One region of the Bacillus salitolerans genome, then DNA from elsewhere that is predicted to be linked to it. Evidence: predicted binding sites of a transcription regulator. Region 1 holds the regulator's gene; the other holds the start of a gene.
What was found. Region 1 encodes LexA, which represses DNA repair genes until DNA is damaged. Its sites were predicted from a motif close to CGAACATATGTTCG; they were not measured.
Positions count from the first base shown of each region.

Region 2: a site for LexA is predicted at 2,923-2,936, ahead of ACFSCX_RS21785 (YhjD family protein). Genes of this name have one in related genera too.

Region 1 is NZ_JBHUEM010000003.1:673,839-681,145, reverse strand. It holds gene mnmH (tRNA 2-selenouridine(34) synthase MnmH) at 1-840, opposite strand, end outside; gene ACFSCX_RS04970 (YneF family protein) at 1,038-1,256, opposite strand; gene sirA (sporulation inhibitor of replication protein SirA) at 1,331-1,774, opposite strand; gene tkt (transketolase) at 1,929-3,929, opposite strand; gene ACFSCX_RS04955 (DUF896 domain-containing protein) at 4,014-4,250, opposite strand; gene yneA (cell division suppressor protein YneA) at 4,352-4,687, opposite strand; gene lexA (transcriptional repressor LexA) at 4,845-5,471, shown strand; gene ACFSCX_RS04940 (HD-GYP domain-containing protein) at 5,547-6,659, opposite strand; gene glnA (type I glutamate--ammonia ligase) at 7,173-7,307, opposite strand, start outside.
Region 2 is NZ_JBHUEM010000052.1:262,331-269,637, forward strand. It holds gene ACFSCX_RS21765 (flotillin family protein) at 1-1,042, shown strand, start outside; gene ACFSCX_RS21770 (IDEAL domain-containing protein) at 1,140-1,367, opposite strand; gene ACFSCX_RS21775 (hypothetical protein) at 1,584-1,787, shown strand; gene ACFSCX_RS21780 (competence protein ComK) at 2,013-2,537, shown strand; gene ACFSCX_RS21785 (YhjD family protein) at 2,544-2,903, opposite strand; gene ACFSCX_RS21790 (S9 family peptidase) at 3,147-5,123, shown strand; gene ACFSCX_RS21795 (TVP38/TMEM64 family protein) at 5,197-5,841, shown strand; gene lepB (signal peptidase I) at 5,838-6,392, shown strand; gene ACFSCX_RS21805 (winged helix-turn-helix domain-containing protein) at 6,736-7,307, shown strand, end outside.

The sequences.
Region 1 (7,307 bases):
AAGCTGGATACCTTCTACAAACTCTATCCTATGGTTATCAAGGTTATACGTCTCACAAATGGTTTCAGCCCTCTTTTGAAGCTCCATTTCAATATGAATTCTTGCACCTTGTTCTTTCCCTTCTAGGAGAAAATCTGGGATAATAATACTACCTAGCCTCTTACTTTCCGCTTCAATAATATAATAAGATGAATGCTGCAATTGTTGTAAACGATGATAAAGTAAACTTTCAAATTCCTTTTGACTTCTTGGTTTTAGGCCAATTTGACCGAATAAGGAACCTCGGTGAGATGCTAATTCTTCTATGTTGATAACAGGATACCCCAATTGTTGTAACCTTGCCAAAATTTCTGTCTTCTTTGTCCCAGTCAAACCTTCTAGCACAATATATTTTTTTGTTACCTTTTTAGCTTTTTCAAGCTCATCCATTATGATTTGCCTATATGACCTTATTCCACCTTCTAGTTGTAAAGTTGGAATTTCCATCATGCCCATAATAGAAACAATCGACTTACTTCTCATCCCTCCTCGCCAGCAGTATACAACAATTGGTTTTTTTTCTATACCTTGTTGATGATATAAATCTTTAATATTTTGATAAAAATGAGGTAACTTCGATGAAAGTATATCAACACCTAGATGCTTGGCAAATTCTTTTCCTTCTTGTTTATAGGTTGTTCCGACAATAGCTCTCTCTTCATCGGAAAATATAGGCATGCTAATCGCTCCAGGAATATGAAACTCTCTATATTCACTTGGTGAACGAACATCTATTAAGGAATAATCACCTTTTAACAGGCTAGAAATCGATATTTTTGGAACTTCAAGTTTTCCTTCCACGTTTGAATTCACCCTTTTTTATTGAAATCTTGTACAATTGCTGGACTTAAACCAATAGAATGCACTATGACTTTCTTATTATTGATTTAATGGAATGAATGGTACTGTTTTTCTCCATTCTTTCTATGATAGGAAAAATTTATGCTCTCTCATAAACTAAAGAAAAGCACCCGGTATGCGAGTGCTTCGTCTTTCCTTTATTTAATGCGATTATTCATCGCCTTCATCATTTGGTTAACCTTCTTTTGAGATGGTTTTTGACCCATCTGCATCATCATAGTACGTAGCATTTGTTCATTAATCGGTGGATTCTTTTTTAAGTAACTCATCATATATTGACGAGCAATGAAAAATCCTAGAGCGACCCCAGCTATTAGAGCTAGAACACCAACTAGAATAACGACCCATAAATCCATATTTCTTCCTCCTTCAAGTTGTCTATTTTACAGTTTACACAAACAGAATCTATTATACAATATGAAAATAATATTTACACAAATTTTCGTTGCTTTATGGGTGAAAGCCAACCGTACCTTGCTTGTCCTAAATCAATGGCTAAAAATCTAGAATCCCATTTCCTTAATAAATCAAATAGCATCATTTCAGTCTCATAGTTTCCAGTTCCTACTACCCATATATACCGTTCATGAACAGAAAGACTAGCTCCACTTCTAGTTGCTTGATCATGAAACATAAAACCTTCTGTTGTGATGGTGAAATTGATATTCCCCTTCAATTCTGATTCTATAAACTGATTAAGCTGTATAGCTGGAAGAGGCTTTGTTATATATTCAACCTGCTTATTAAGAATATTTTTTCTCTCTTCATTTCGTTCCTCATTAAACTGAAAAAATAACCTATAGAACATGATTTCCCTTCCGAAGTAATGATTCGCAAATTCTTCTTCTACCCAATAAATTTGATATTGCCTCATCCTTTTACTCCCCCCGCTTCATACAGCAACCTATATTATATGTATGATTATACAGGAGGATTATTAAAAGGATTGTCTAACACTGACGCGCGAAGGCTCTATTTTTGTCGAAAAAACACCCCTTATAATATAAGGGGCATTTTGGATTAATTATTTACAGTAATGATTTCATTTGGGACACAACATTTTCAACGGTAAAGCCATACTCTTTCATAACGATTTCACCTGGCGCAGAAGCACCAAATGTATGAATACCAATGATCTTACCTTCATCACCTGTGTAACGCTCCCACCCAAGAGGATTTGCCATTTCAATGGCTAAACGTTTTTTTACATCCTTTGGAATAACTGACTGCTTATATTCAGGTGTTTGTTTTTCAAAACGATCCCAAGAAGGCATACTGACGACAGAAACTGAAATACCTTCTGTTTCTAATACTTTTTGGGCCTCAATTGCAAGTGTTACTTCAGAACCACTAGCAAGTAGGATTCCATCCGGTATCTCCTTCGTTGCGCTTGACACAACGTAAGCACCTTTCTTCACACCATCATAGGCAAGTTCTTTACTAGAATCCATTGTAACTAAGTTTTGTCTAGTAAGAACTAGAACAGTTGGAGTATCCTCTGATTCAATTGCCAATTTCCAAGCAGCTGAAGTTTCATTACCATCAGCTGGTCGAATAACACTTAACCCAGGCATTGCTCTTAATGACGGAAGTTGTTCTATCGGTTCATGTGTAGGTCCATCCTCACCAACTGCAATACTATCATGAGTGAATACGTAAGTAACAGGGATTTGCATAAGGGCTGAAAGACGAATGGCCGGACGAAGATAATCTGAAAACACAAAAAATGTTCCGCCATATACTTTTAACCCACCATGAAGAGCCATACCATTTAGCGCAGCACCCATTGCAAATTCTCTTACACCAAACCATATATTTCTTCCACTGTAGTCTTCATGAGAAAAATCTACCGTTCCTTTTATCATCGTTTTATTGGACCCTGCTAGATCTGCTGATCCACCGAAGAAAAACGGTACACCTTTTGCAATTGCATTTAACGCTTCTCCAGATGATGCACGAGTGGCTAAGCTCTTCCCTGCTTCATAAGTAGGAAGATCATTAGCCCAGCCATCAGGTAGTTTACCTTGCATTGCTGAAGTAAGCTCCGAAGCTAGATCCGGATAGTTTTCCTGATACTTTTTAAACAGATGTTCCCATTCTTGCTCTTTCTCTTTACCCTTTTCCACTATGGTTTTATGAAAATGTCTATATACTTCCTCTGGGACATGGAAATCTTCTTCAAAAGTCCATTTATAAGCTTCTTTCGTCAGTTTTGCCTCATCTGACCCAAGTGGGGCACCATGGACATCTGATGTTCCTGCTCTATTTGGAGAACCATAGCCAATTGTAGTCTTTACTTCAATTAATGTTGGACGATTAAGTTCTGTTTTTGCCTCGGCAAGTGCCCGACTTAATTCCTCAACACTATTTCCATCCTCCACTCGAATAACTTGCCAACCGTAAGCTTTAAAACGGTCTTCCACGCTTTCTGTAAAGGCTTTGTCTAGTTCACCATCTAACGAAATATCGTTTGAATCATAAAGAACAACTAATTTTCCTAATCGTAAATGAGCAGCTAAAGATGCAGCTTCAGCAGATACACCTTCCATTAAATCTCCATCGCCACAAATGGTGTATGTAAAATGGTCAATGATGTTCAAATTATCTCGATTATATTTGCCTGCTAAATGGCTTTCAGCCATTGCCATTCCAACCGCCATTGCAATCCCCTGTCCTAAAGGACCTGTCGTTGCTTCTACTCCAGGTGTGTGCTTATATTCAGGGTGACCTGGTGTTTTACTTCCCCACTGTCGGAATGCTTTAATATCATCCATTGAGAGGTCATAACCTGAAATATGTAATAAACTATATAGAAGCATTGAACCATGACCAGCTGATAATACAAATCGATCGCGATTAAACCAGCTTGGATTTTTAGGATTGTGATTCATAAATTTCGTCCATAATGTATATGCCATTGGAGCAGCCCCCATTGGCATCCCTGGGTGACCAGAATTCGCCTTTTCAATTGCATCGATTGACAATGTTCTAATAGCGTTAATAGATAAATGATCGATAGTTTCTGTCAAATTCAACATCCTTTCTAATTAAACTAATATGTTTTTATAGATTGGCTTATTCTTATATATAGTATATCAATGATAAGAACAAAATTAATGAAGATTTTTTCTCTGTGCTTTACTTTTCTTTAACTTTTCTGGGGTAACATCTGTTCCTTTTTCATCAACAACCTTTATAGAATGTAAATGATCTACCATTTGACCTCTAAAAGCTTTTAAATATTCTTCCCTAAGACTTTTCTGTTCTTCCATTTCTTCCTTTGTTAACCCAACTTCTTTTGATTTCTTCGATAGATGGTTAATTCTAGCTAATTTTTCCTGTGATAGCATTTTTAGTATACTCCTTTACTTCGGTCTTAAGCATATACGTATGATACTAAAAGAACCTGCTTGGAATCAAGCAGGTTACATTTTTCATCTAATTAATGAGCTTAATGAGCGACTGATCCATCAGCGACAAGTAAAACTGTATCTGATATATGTTCCTTTTTAACAGGTATTACAATCCTTTCACCCGCAACAATAAGGTTTCCGTCAATGTTATTCTTTTCTTCGACCCATTTAATAAACTGAGTCGTCGCTAAACCATGTTGATCTGCAAACTGTTCAGCAACATCCCATAACGTATCCCCAGAAGATAGCTGAATAAACAAGTACTCTTCTTCTAGTCGACTATCTTTATTGATATAGGAAGAAACAAAGAAAATAGAAAAAATTGTGAACAGGAAAAGTATATAGAATGATAGATTCATCATTTTTATTTTCATATAAGCGACCCCCAAAAATAGAATGTATGTTCTTATATGATTAATTTAATACGAACATTTGTTTTTGTCAATCATTTTTCTCGAACTTATGTTTGTATATTTGTAGTAGGCATGGTATACTGTTTGTAATTATATGGAGCTATTGGAGTGTTTTACTATGAAGAAACTATCAAAACGACAACAAGATATTTTGGAGTTTATTAAACGCGAGGTTCAGCTAAAGGGTTATCCACCTTCTGTTCGTGAAATTGGAGAGGCCGTTGGCCTAGCATCTAGTTCCACCGTCCATGGTCATCTCGCAAGATTAGAGAGTAAGGGATTAATTCGAAGAGATCCTACTAAACCAAGAGCTATTGAAATTCTTGATCAAGACAATATTGTTCAGCCTGTTTTTAATGGATCTGTTATTAATGTACCGATTATCGGGAAAGTAACTGCTGGACAACCCATTACTGCGGTAGAAAATATAGAAGATTTCTTTCCTATACCTGACCGGTATGTAACACCTGGAGAAAATGTATTTATGTTAGAAATTATGGGTGATAGCATGATTGAAGCTGGGATATTTGACGGAGATCTCGTACTTGTCCGTCAACAGAAAACAGCCAATAACGGGGATATTGTTGTTGCTATGACTGAAGAAGATGAAGCAACAGTGAAAAGGTTTTTTAAAGAGAAAGACTATATTCGTTTGCAACCTGAAAATTCCAGTCTTGAGCCAATTCTATTAAAAAGTGTTTCAATACTGGGTAAAGTCATTGGTGTCTATCGAACATTACACTAAGAAGAAAAGTCTTGGAAAACCCAAGACTTTTGTCATTCTTTTCTAACAAACAATCTATTTACTACACTTTTTGCATTAATAGAGCAATGGATCTGATTCAATGATATCAAGCGTTAAATGCTCCTTCGAGGATAAATCGATTTCATAAGGTACAATTTTTTGGTTATATTCATCTCGAATGATCCTTACTTTTGGTCTACCTACCGAATGAAAATTATAATCCGAAATAATTCCTATCCTGCCATCATTCATTTTCACTGTTAATCCTTGAGGGTAAATTGCAATACACCCTTTAAATAATTGAATTTGTTTACTTTCAAATTGGGAGCCACTACCAGCATACAAAATTTCTAATGCTTCATGTGGCAAAAAAGGCGTCCGATAAGCTCGATGACTTGTCAATGCACTAAATACATCTGCAACACTAATAATTTTTGCATAACTATGAATTTCAGTTTCTTTTAACCCTCTTGGATATCCCGTTCCATCTAATTTTTCATGATGTTGAAGTGCACAATGTGAGACAGTCATTGGAATTTCATGAATTTTACGTAATAGATCAAACCCCAGTTCTGTGTGTTTCTTCACATATTCATATTCCTCTTCTGTTAGTTTTCCAGGTTTATTTAATACCTCATGGGAGATAAACACCTTTCCTACATCATGTAACATTGCACCTAATCCGATTTCTTCAATATTTTTTAGTGGCAATCCATTCTCAATGGCTAATTGACATGCATATATGGTCACATTTAAGCTATGCTGGTAAATATCATTTCCGTGAATTTTTGTAGTAGCCAATAAATTAATAACTGTTCTGTTTTCTGAAAGGCATGATAATAAGTCCTTAAAAACTTTTTGCAAGCTTCGGATTGCTCTTCCTGTCTTCATCATTCCTTGTAGGTTGCTACCGCTTGTATCCTTTAGTTCAGCGATAGTGTTTAAACTATCTGTAATTACATTGACTGCTTCTATACGAAGCCTCTCAGGAACTGATTCAACAATTTCTATTCCTTGCGAAAGTTCATCTTCTATATAGACAGAATAAATATGAAGTTTTTTAAGTCTCTGGATTAAGCGATCAGAAAGTTCAGTCCCTTTAGCTAGAAGAACTCTTCCATTTCCATCATAAATCGATTGCCCTAACATCATTTTTGATTCACATCGTTCTAGTGGTACTAACCGCATATCTATTCTCTCCTAAGTATGATTCGTCCCGTATCCTTTGATAAACCTTGATGAAGTACTTTCTTTTATGAAAGGATTTATTTTCACTAAATGTCTACTATACAATATTCTTCGACATAAAATGACGAATTCCTTGCTACATTTTTAATAATTCTGTTCTCTATTACACATCATTTAATTCTCTGTAACATACATTCTTTTCACAGAATTCAGTTTTTTTCAGAACAAAAGTCTCAGGGGGCCCCCCTTAGCCTAAGGCAGAGCAAATGTTCTGTCATGAAAAAAAGGGTGGTGTTCCCTTTTATTCATGACAGGTTAGTTGACCAAGGAAAAAGTGATTTTTCTTTTCCCCCTCGAGTAGGATGAAATGGCAAAGATCGTCGCCATTTCATCTTGGCTGGGTGCTGGAGCTGGATTTAGCCGTAACATTGTATCAACTAAACACCAGAAACTTATACTTTCTTAGTTTAATAAAAAAACCTCGATACCAATGGTATCAAGGTTTTATATATATTAATACGTTGACATATATTGCTCACGTTCCCAAGGATGAACTTGAGTACGGAACATATCCCATTCAATTTCCTTTGCTTCAATAAAGTGCTCTAGTAAGTGACTTCCCAATGCCCCTTTAATGACTTCGTCTGT
Region 2 (7,307 bases), on a different contig from region 1:
CTCCATGACGGTAGAAGAAGTATATCGTAACCGGGATCGCTTCGCACAAGAAGTTCAAGGCGTTGCAGCTAGAGACTTAAAGAAAATGGGTCTGCAAATTGTTTCCTTTACCATCAAAGATGTTCGAGATAAACACGGTTACCTAGATTCACTAGGGCGACCAAGAATTGCAGCTGTTAAGAGAGATGCAGAAATTGCAGAAGCAGAGGCAGTAAGAGATTCACGTATTAAAAAAGCGGCAGCAGAAGAAGAAGGCCAACGTGCTGAATTAATCAGAGATACGTCTATCGCTGAAGCAACAAAAGATAAAGAATTAAAGGTAGCAGCGTACAAGAGAGAGCAAGACACAGCAAAAGCAGAAGCAGATCAAGCGTATCAAATTGCTGAAGCCAAAGCACAGCAACAAGCAGTTCAAGAAAGTATGAAGGTAGAAATTGTTCGTAAGGAACGCCAAATTGATTTAGAAGAAAAAGAAATTTTGCGTCGTGAAAAGCAGTATGATGCGGAAGTTAGAAAGAAAGCAGATGCAGATCGTTATTCGGTTGAGCAATCAGCTGAAGCAGAGAAAGCGAAGAGAATGCGTGAAGCAGATGCTGTTCAGTATAGAATTGAAGCTGAAGCTAAAGCAAGTGCAGAAGCTGAACGTGCCCAAGGTAGTGCAAAAGCAGAGGTTATTCGCTTGCAAGGTCTTGCAGAAGCTGAAGCAAAGGAAAAGCTTGCTGAAGCCTATAAGAACTACGGAGAGGCTGCGATTCTTGATATCCTTGCGAAAATGCTTCCTGAAATGGCAGAGAAAATCGCTGCACCACTTGGTAATATTGATAAAATTACGGTTGTCGATACAGGGAATGGTGACGGTGCCAACCGTGTAAGTAACTACGTTACACAGCTTATGGCAACTGCACCAAACATGATTAAAGATGTGTCGGGAATTGATTTAGAGCAAATTATAAATAACATAACGAAAAAAGCACCTGCTCAAAGTGAGCAAGTAAATAAGACAATCCAGGCACCTGCCAACATTTCTGAGCAACATGAATAAAAATAAGCTAGCCTTAATAGGCTAGCTTATTTTTATGTTTGGAACCCTTCATAAAATGTTGATAGGATGGGTTATCTTATGGAGAGACCTTATTGTTCTAGGCATGTTTCATGAGCTGTTTATATTCGTTTGATAGCTTATAAAATGTTTTCAGGTCTCGATTATCTAGTGCTACATCTATTTCTTTATTTAGTTTTTTGGCTTTTGAATTAAAGATGATTTCATCAAGAATCATGTCTACATAAAAATTTCGACTTTCCTGAACCTCTAGTCTCTTTCTTGCAGCAGATTTCATCAATTCAGTATAGGATTTTCCTTTTTTCATGATGCTCACTCCTGAGGTAAGAATGTAAAACATCGTTATCATCGGGCATTTGTTTCATATATTTATTCAATTATAACGAAGAAGTACATTCTTTTCAATTGTTTTCTGAATATTTAAGAAATTAACTAAATAGTAAAAAAGGTGAATAAAAATAAATATGACGGATAATACATTCTATGAAGGTACACACTATAATAAGATGGAGGTGGGTAACCCATGACAGAAAATCATCATGGATATACGAAAAAAAACGAAATCCCTTTTGGTACACCACTAAATCCTCAAATGACTGTAACTGCGGGGTTTAATCATTTCAGTGGTTCGAACCTTGGTGACTCAGTAGATGAGCATATTTCAGTAGAAGAGGGTAATGAGTATATAGCTGAAAAGGAAATACAGCAAGTATACAATAATTCTTAAGTATATTATGTACTTGCTAAAAAAGTGATTCTCCAATAATTGGGGAGTCACTTTTTTAGCAAATTGGGAAGTCGATGCTACTTATTAACTAGGATACAGCATAAGAAACACTCGGCACTCGCCAAGTGTTTCTTAAATGTTTTGTGAATTTTTCCACTTTTCTCTTTTATTTCGCCTCACTTTGTCTTATTATGAAATGGAAAAATAGTAAAGGAGTGTGATTGTTTGAAAGAGACCGTTTTGAAAGAATATGAAATTAGTCCGTACACAATGGCTGTTTTGCCAGAGGTGACAGAAAGAGGTCTATACTCAAGGATAATGGAGATTGAGACGAGCTATATTGTCGCAATGAAGCCAATTGAAATTATGGATAGAAGCTGCCGTTTTTTTGGAAGTAGTCTTCAAGGCCGTAGAGAGGGTACACGTGAAATCATGGGTATTACCCATAAGGCGCCCATCGTTATTGATCCATCCAACTACATTTATTTCTTCCCCACATTATCCCCAAGCAGGGAGCAATGCGCATGGATCTCACATGCTTATGTAAAATCCATTAAAGCTACAGAACATCAAACTACACTTCAATTTTCCAATCACGAATTGATTGATTTATCCATTTCAAAAGGTTCACTAGAAAATCAGTTGTACCGAACAGCACAATTACGAGCTACATTATCAAGTCGAATAGAACCAGAAACAAGAAGAGTGTCTTTCTTAACCTCATCGCACCATCGTTTACAGAAGCAGTAGTTACATCTATGCTCTTGTTTGTAATAAGTACTTTTCCATTATTGATTGAACACAATTACGAATTCTTGGATTAAAGTAATTATGCTGTTCCTCGTAGCCTTTATAGACAAAAAGGAAAGTCGTAAATGTATCATCTCTTTGTAGCTGCTGTGCTTTCAGCTTTTTCTTTTTCATTTCATGCTTAATTATTGCTAAATCCCTTTGAATATGATTCATAGATTCCTCAATACACCGTAAATAAGGCTGCTTTAACTTAAAGGGTGCTTTTTCAATAATTTGTAAATCTCGCTGAAAGACAGTCAAAGTCATAGGTAGAAAAAGTGATTGTTCTAACAAATTACGATCTTCGTCAGGTATGCGTGTCAAAGTAGGTCACTCCCTCATTAGAACGTTTGTTCGTACTTCTATCATATTGAACGAACAGGATAATTGCAAGTGGAAATATCTTTTTCTTAGAAGGCGGAAAGTTTCAATTATTCCAACTAATAAACATGAGTCTCAAACGTAAACCTCATAGAAGTCCAAAGTACTAACGATGCAAAGAAGGAGATAGTATTTCTATTGTCGAAATATTATAAAAACACAGGTGTGAAGGATGTGTATCTAAGTATGATCAAAAAAAGAGGAATAAAACCAGAGGATCTATTTAAACTAAAGTCCGTTAATTGCCCGTTGTATTCTCCAAGCGGAGAGAATTTTTTATTCGTGGAAACTGTCATGGACGAGGAAGAGAAAAAATATTACTCTCATCTCTTTGTAGGTAATAATGACGGTGATCAAATTAGGCAATGGACTTTTGGGAAGGTACGTGATGTGAATCCTGCATGGTCACCTGATGGAAAATGGATTGCGTTCTTATCTAATCGCTCCGAGAAGCAGCAAGTATTTGTTATGAGTGCTTCTGGTGGTGAACCAAGACAAGTAACAGATACACCAAATGGAGTAAGTCAGTTTGGATGGTCACCAAATAGTAAGCAGCTACTTATTTCGCATTTGCTTAGTTCTGAGAATGAAGAAGTAAAGTCTGAAGCTAAAAGTGAACAATTAGAGCCTATGGTTGTTGAAAAGCTCGCCTACAAGTCGGATGCTAGTGGCTTCTTTGATCATAAGTATTCAAAGGCTGCACTTGTAGATATTCATACAAATAAATACGAACCGTTAACAACAGATGACGTAAATTATTCGATAGGCTGCTTTTCTCCTGATGGTAAAAATGTCGTCTTATTCGCAAATCCTTCTGATGAAGCCGAGTATGAGCTGATTACGGATGTGTATATAGTAAATTTAGAAAATAAAAACATGGAACGAATTACAAGCTCCAATGGACAGTATAGTCAGGCAAGTTGGTCACCTGATGGAACCTATCTTGCTTTTATTGGACATGAAAAGGAGTATTTGTCTGCAACACTATCTAGAATTTGGTTGTATGACCTTCAGAAATCGGAGCTTACATGTTTAACTGAAAATTTAGATGTTCATATTGGTGATGTGGCAATTGGTGACTTTCAGCAAAGTGGTAGTGACAGAGGATTAGTATGGACGTTAGATAGTACAGGCTTTTATTTTATTGCCAGTGATCAGGGTAGTACAGCTGTCTATTATGGTGATATTGAGGGGTTGATGTATCCGGTTATCCTCGACGATCAGCATGTCTATAGCTTCACTGTCGATGTTCATAAACATAAGGTGATTGCAGGTATTAGTACACACGTGCAACCTGGTGAACTCTTTATGTTTGATTTACATACAGGAGAGAAAAAGCAGCTGACAAATGTAAATAAAGTATTCTTAGAAGGCATAGACATAGTAGCAGCAGAAGCATTCCGCTTTAAAGCACAAGATGGGTGGGACATTCACGGCTGGATCATGAAACCAGTTGGCTTAAAGGAAGGCAAGAAAGTACCACTTGTTGTCGAGATACACGGTGGACCACATATGATGTACGCGAATAGCTATTTCCATGAGTTTCAAGTGCTAGCAGCAAAGGGCTTTGCTGTGTTATTTACGAATCCAAGGGGGAGCCACGGCTACGGACAGACGTTTGTCGACGCCGTTCGAGGTGACTATGGCGGAAAGGATTATCTAGATATCATGTCTGCTGTAGACTATGTACTAGAGAATTATGACTTTATTGACGAAGCGCGCCTTGGTGTAACCGGTGGAAGCTATGGTGGATTTATGACAAACTGGATTGTTGGACACACAGATCGCTTTAAAGCGGCTGTTACCCAGCGAAGTATTTGTAATTGGATTAGCTTTTATGGGGTGAGTGATATCGGTTACTTCTTTACGCAGTGGGAAGTACTTAGAGGAGAAGCATTTGATGTGGAAAAGTTGTGGAATGTCTCACCATTAAAATACATAGATAACATGAGGACTCCACTGTTAATTCTGCATAGTGAAAAGGATTATCGTTGTCCAATTGAGCAAGCAGAACAATTATATGTATCTTTAAAGCATCAAAAGAAGCAGACGAAGCTCGTTCGTTTCCCAGAAGCAAATCATGAGCTTTCCCGTAGCGGTGATCTATCCTTACGGCTTCATCGTTTAAACCATATTGTGAACTGGTTTGACAACTATCTATAAAAGAATTTTTGTATTGTCTAATTATTGTTGTACAATAATTGTATTATAAGATTCAGGCTAGGGGAGCTCGTTCATGGATGTAGAGTCATTACAACAATTCTGGCAATCAATACAACATTATTTTACATTAGAACACGTTCAAGAACTGATGGATGAGTACCGAGACTTAGGACCTTTACCGGGTATTTTTCTCCCGATGTTAGAAGCCATTTTTCCCTTTCTCCCTTTGTTCATCTTTGTGGTAGCAAATGCTGCTGCATTCGGATTATGGTTAGGGTTTTTATATTCATGGATTGGGGCATGTTTAGGAGCAATCCTTGTTTTCTCCATTGTTCGGAGATTAGGTCAAAAACGTTTTTTTCAGTTTTTAAGCAAGAACAAACAGGTTCGTAAACTGACAATCTGGGTAGAGCGACATGGGTTTGGCCCACTGTTTCTATTATTATGCTTTCCGTTTTCTCCCTCTGCCATTATCAATGTCGTTGCGGGGCTCTCTAGGGTAAGCATGTACCAGTTTATTTTAGCTGTGCTAACTGGGAAAATGGTCATGATTTTTATCATAAGTTTTATTGGGTATGATCTCAAATCATTAATACAACAGCCTATACGTAGTGCCATTGTAGCTTTTATTATTTTGGTATTGTGGTATGTCGGAAAGCGAGTAGAGCTATATTTAAATGCGAGAACAAAAATGAACAAGGGAGAGGAAAAACGATGAAAAAGAAACAGGACAGGAATGGTTTTAGTTGGATGAAAGCAATTGGTCTAGGTCTCATACTCGCATTTACTGTCCGTTCCTTTTTCTTTTCAAGCTATATCGTAGAAGGTCAGTCTATGTCCCCAACCCTACAAGAAGGAAATTTACTTGTCATAAATAAAATTGGTTATCAATTTGGTGAATTGAAACGATTTGATGTAATTGTCTTTCATGCAAACGAAAAAGAAGATTATGTCAAACGAATCATTGGTTTACCAGGCGATCGAATTTCCTATGAGAATGATATCCTATATATTAATGGAAAGCCGTTTGAGGAGCCTTTCCTACAACCCTACAAATCACTATTCACTGAAAACCAACTAACCTTTGATTTTACATTACAGGAAATCACTGGTGAGGAAACCGTTCCAGAAGGACATTTATTTGTTATTGGAGACAATCGAATTGGAAGCTTTGACAGCAGGCATTTCGGCTTTATTCAAATTAATCAAGTAGTTGGCAAGGTGAATCTTCGCTATTTTCCACTCGATCAGCTAGATATCTCTTTTTAAACCCACTTTACGTGGGTTTTTTTTATGAATCAAAAGAAATTATAAGTTTTGATTGCATCTTTATTTCGATCTGATTAGTAATCCAGCTCCAGCACCCAGCCAAGAAATGGAAACGATCTTTGCCATTTCATCCTACTCGAGGAAAAATGAAAAATCACTTTTTCCTTGGTCAAATAACCCTAAATGAGTAAAAGGGAAAAAACGCCCTTTTTTTCATTTAGGAACATTTGCTATGCCTGAGGCTAAACGGGGCGCACTGAGCCTTTTGTTCATCATCCAAAAAGTGACATAAATATGATAGAATTATATAAATATTCTAAGTAATAATAGAGGGTGTGGTAGTGTGACTTCTTCATTTATTTTACAAACTAAGCTAACTCCACCAGGAATTAAGGATGATATATTACGAAGGCCTGCTTTAACGAAAAAGTTAAAGGCTATTTTTCATACGTCTTTGACTATTGTTCATTCTGGCCCAGGGTATGGTAAGAGTACAGCCGTTTCCACATTCTTAGCAGACATGAAGAAACAATATTGCTGGTATAGCTTATCTGGTTATGATGATGAAATCATTCCATTTCTTACATATTTCATTCATTCTATAAAAAGTCAGTTCCCAACATTTGGAGAAGATTTAGTAGACTATTTAAACAAGATGAACCGTTATGTCAGGGATGAGGAAATTAGGAGTTTTAGTGCTCTACTAATAAATGAAATTGTAAATCTAGATAAAGAATTTTTAATGATTATCGATGATTTTCATTTAGTACAACATTCCCAACAAATTGAAGAGTGGGTCCTCTGGTTTATTGAAAATATACCGTCAAACTTAAGAATGGTGTTTTTAAGTAGAGCTCGTCCACAGTGGGGAATCATAAGTTCTTTAAAAGTGAAAGGAGATCTCCTTGAAATTAA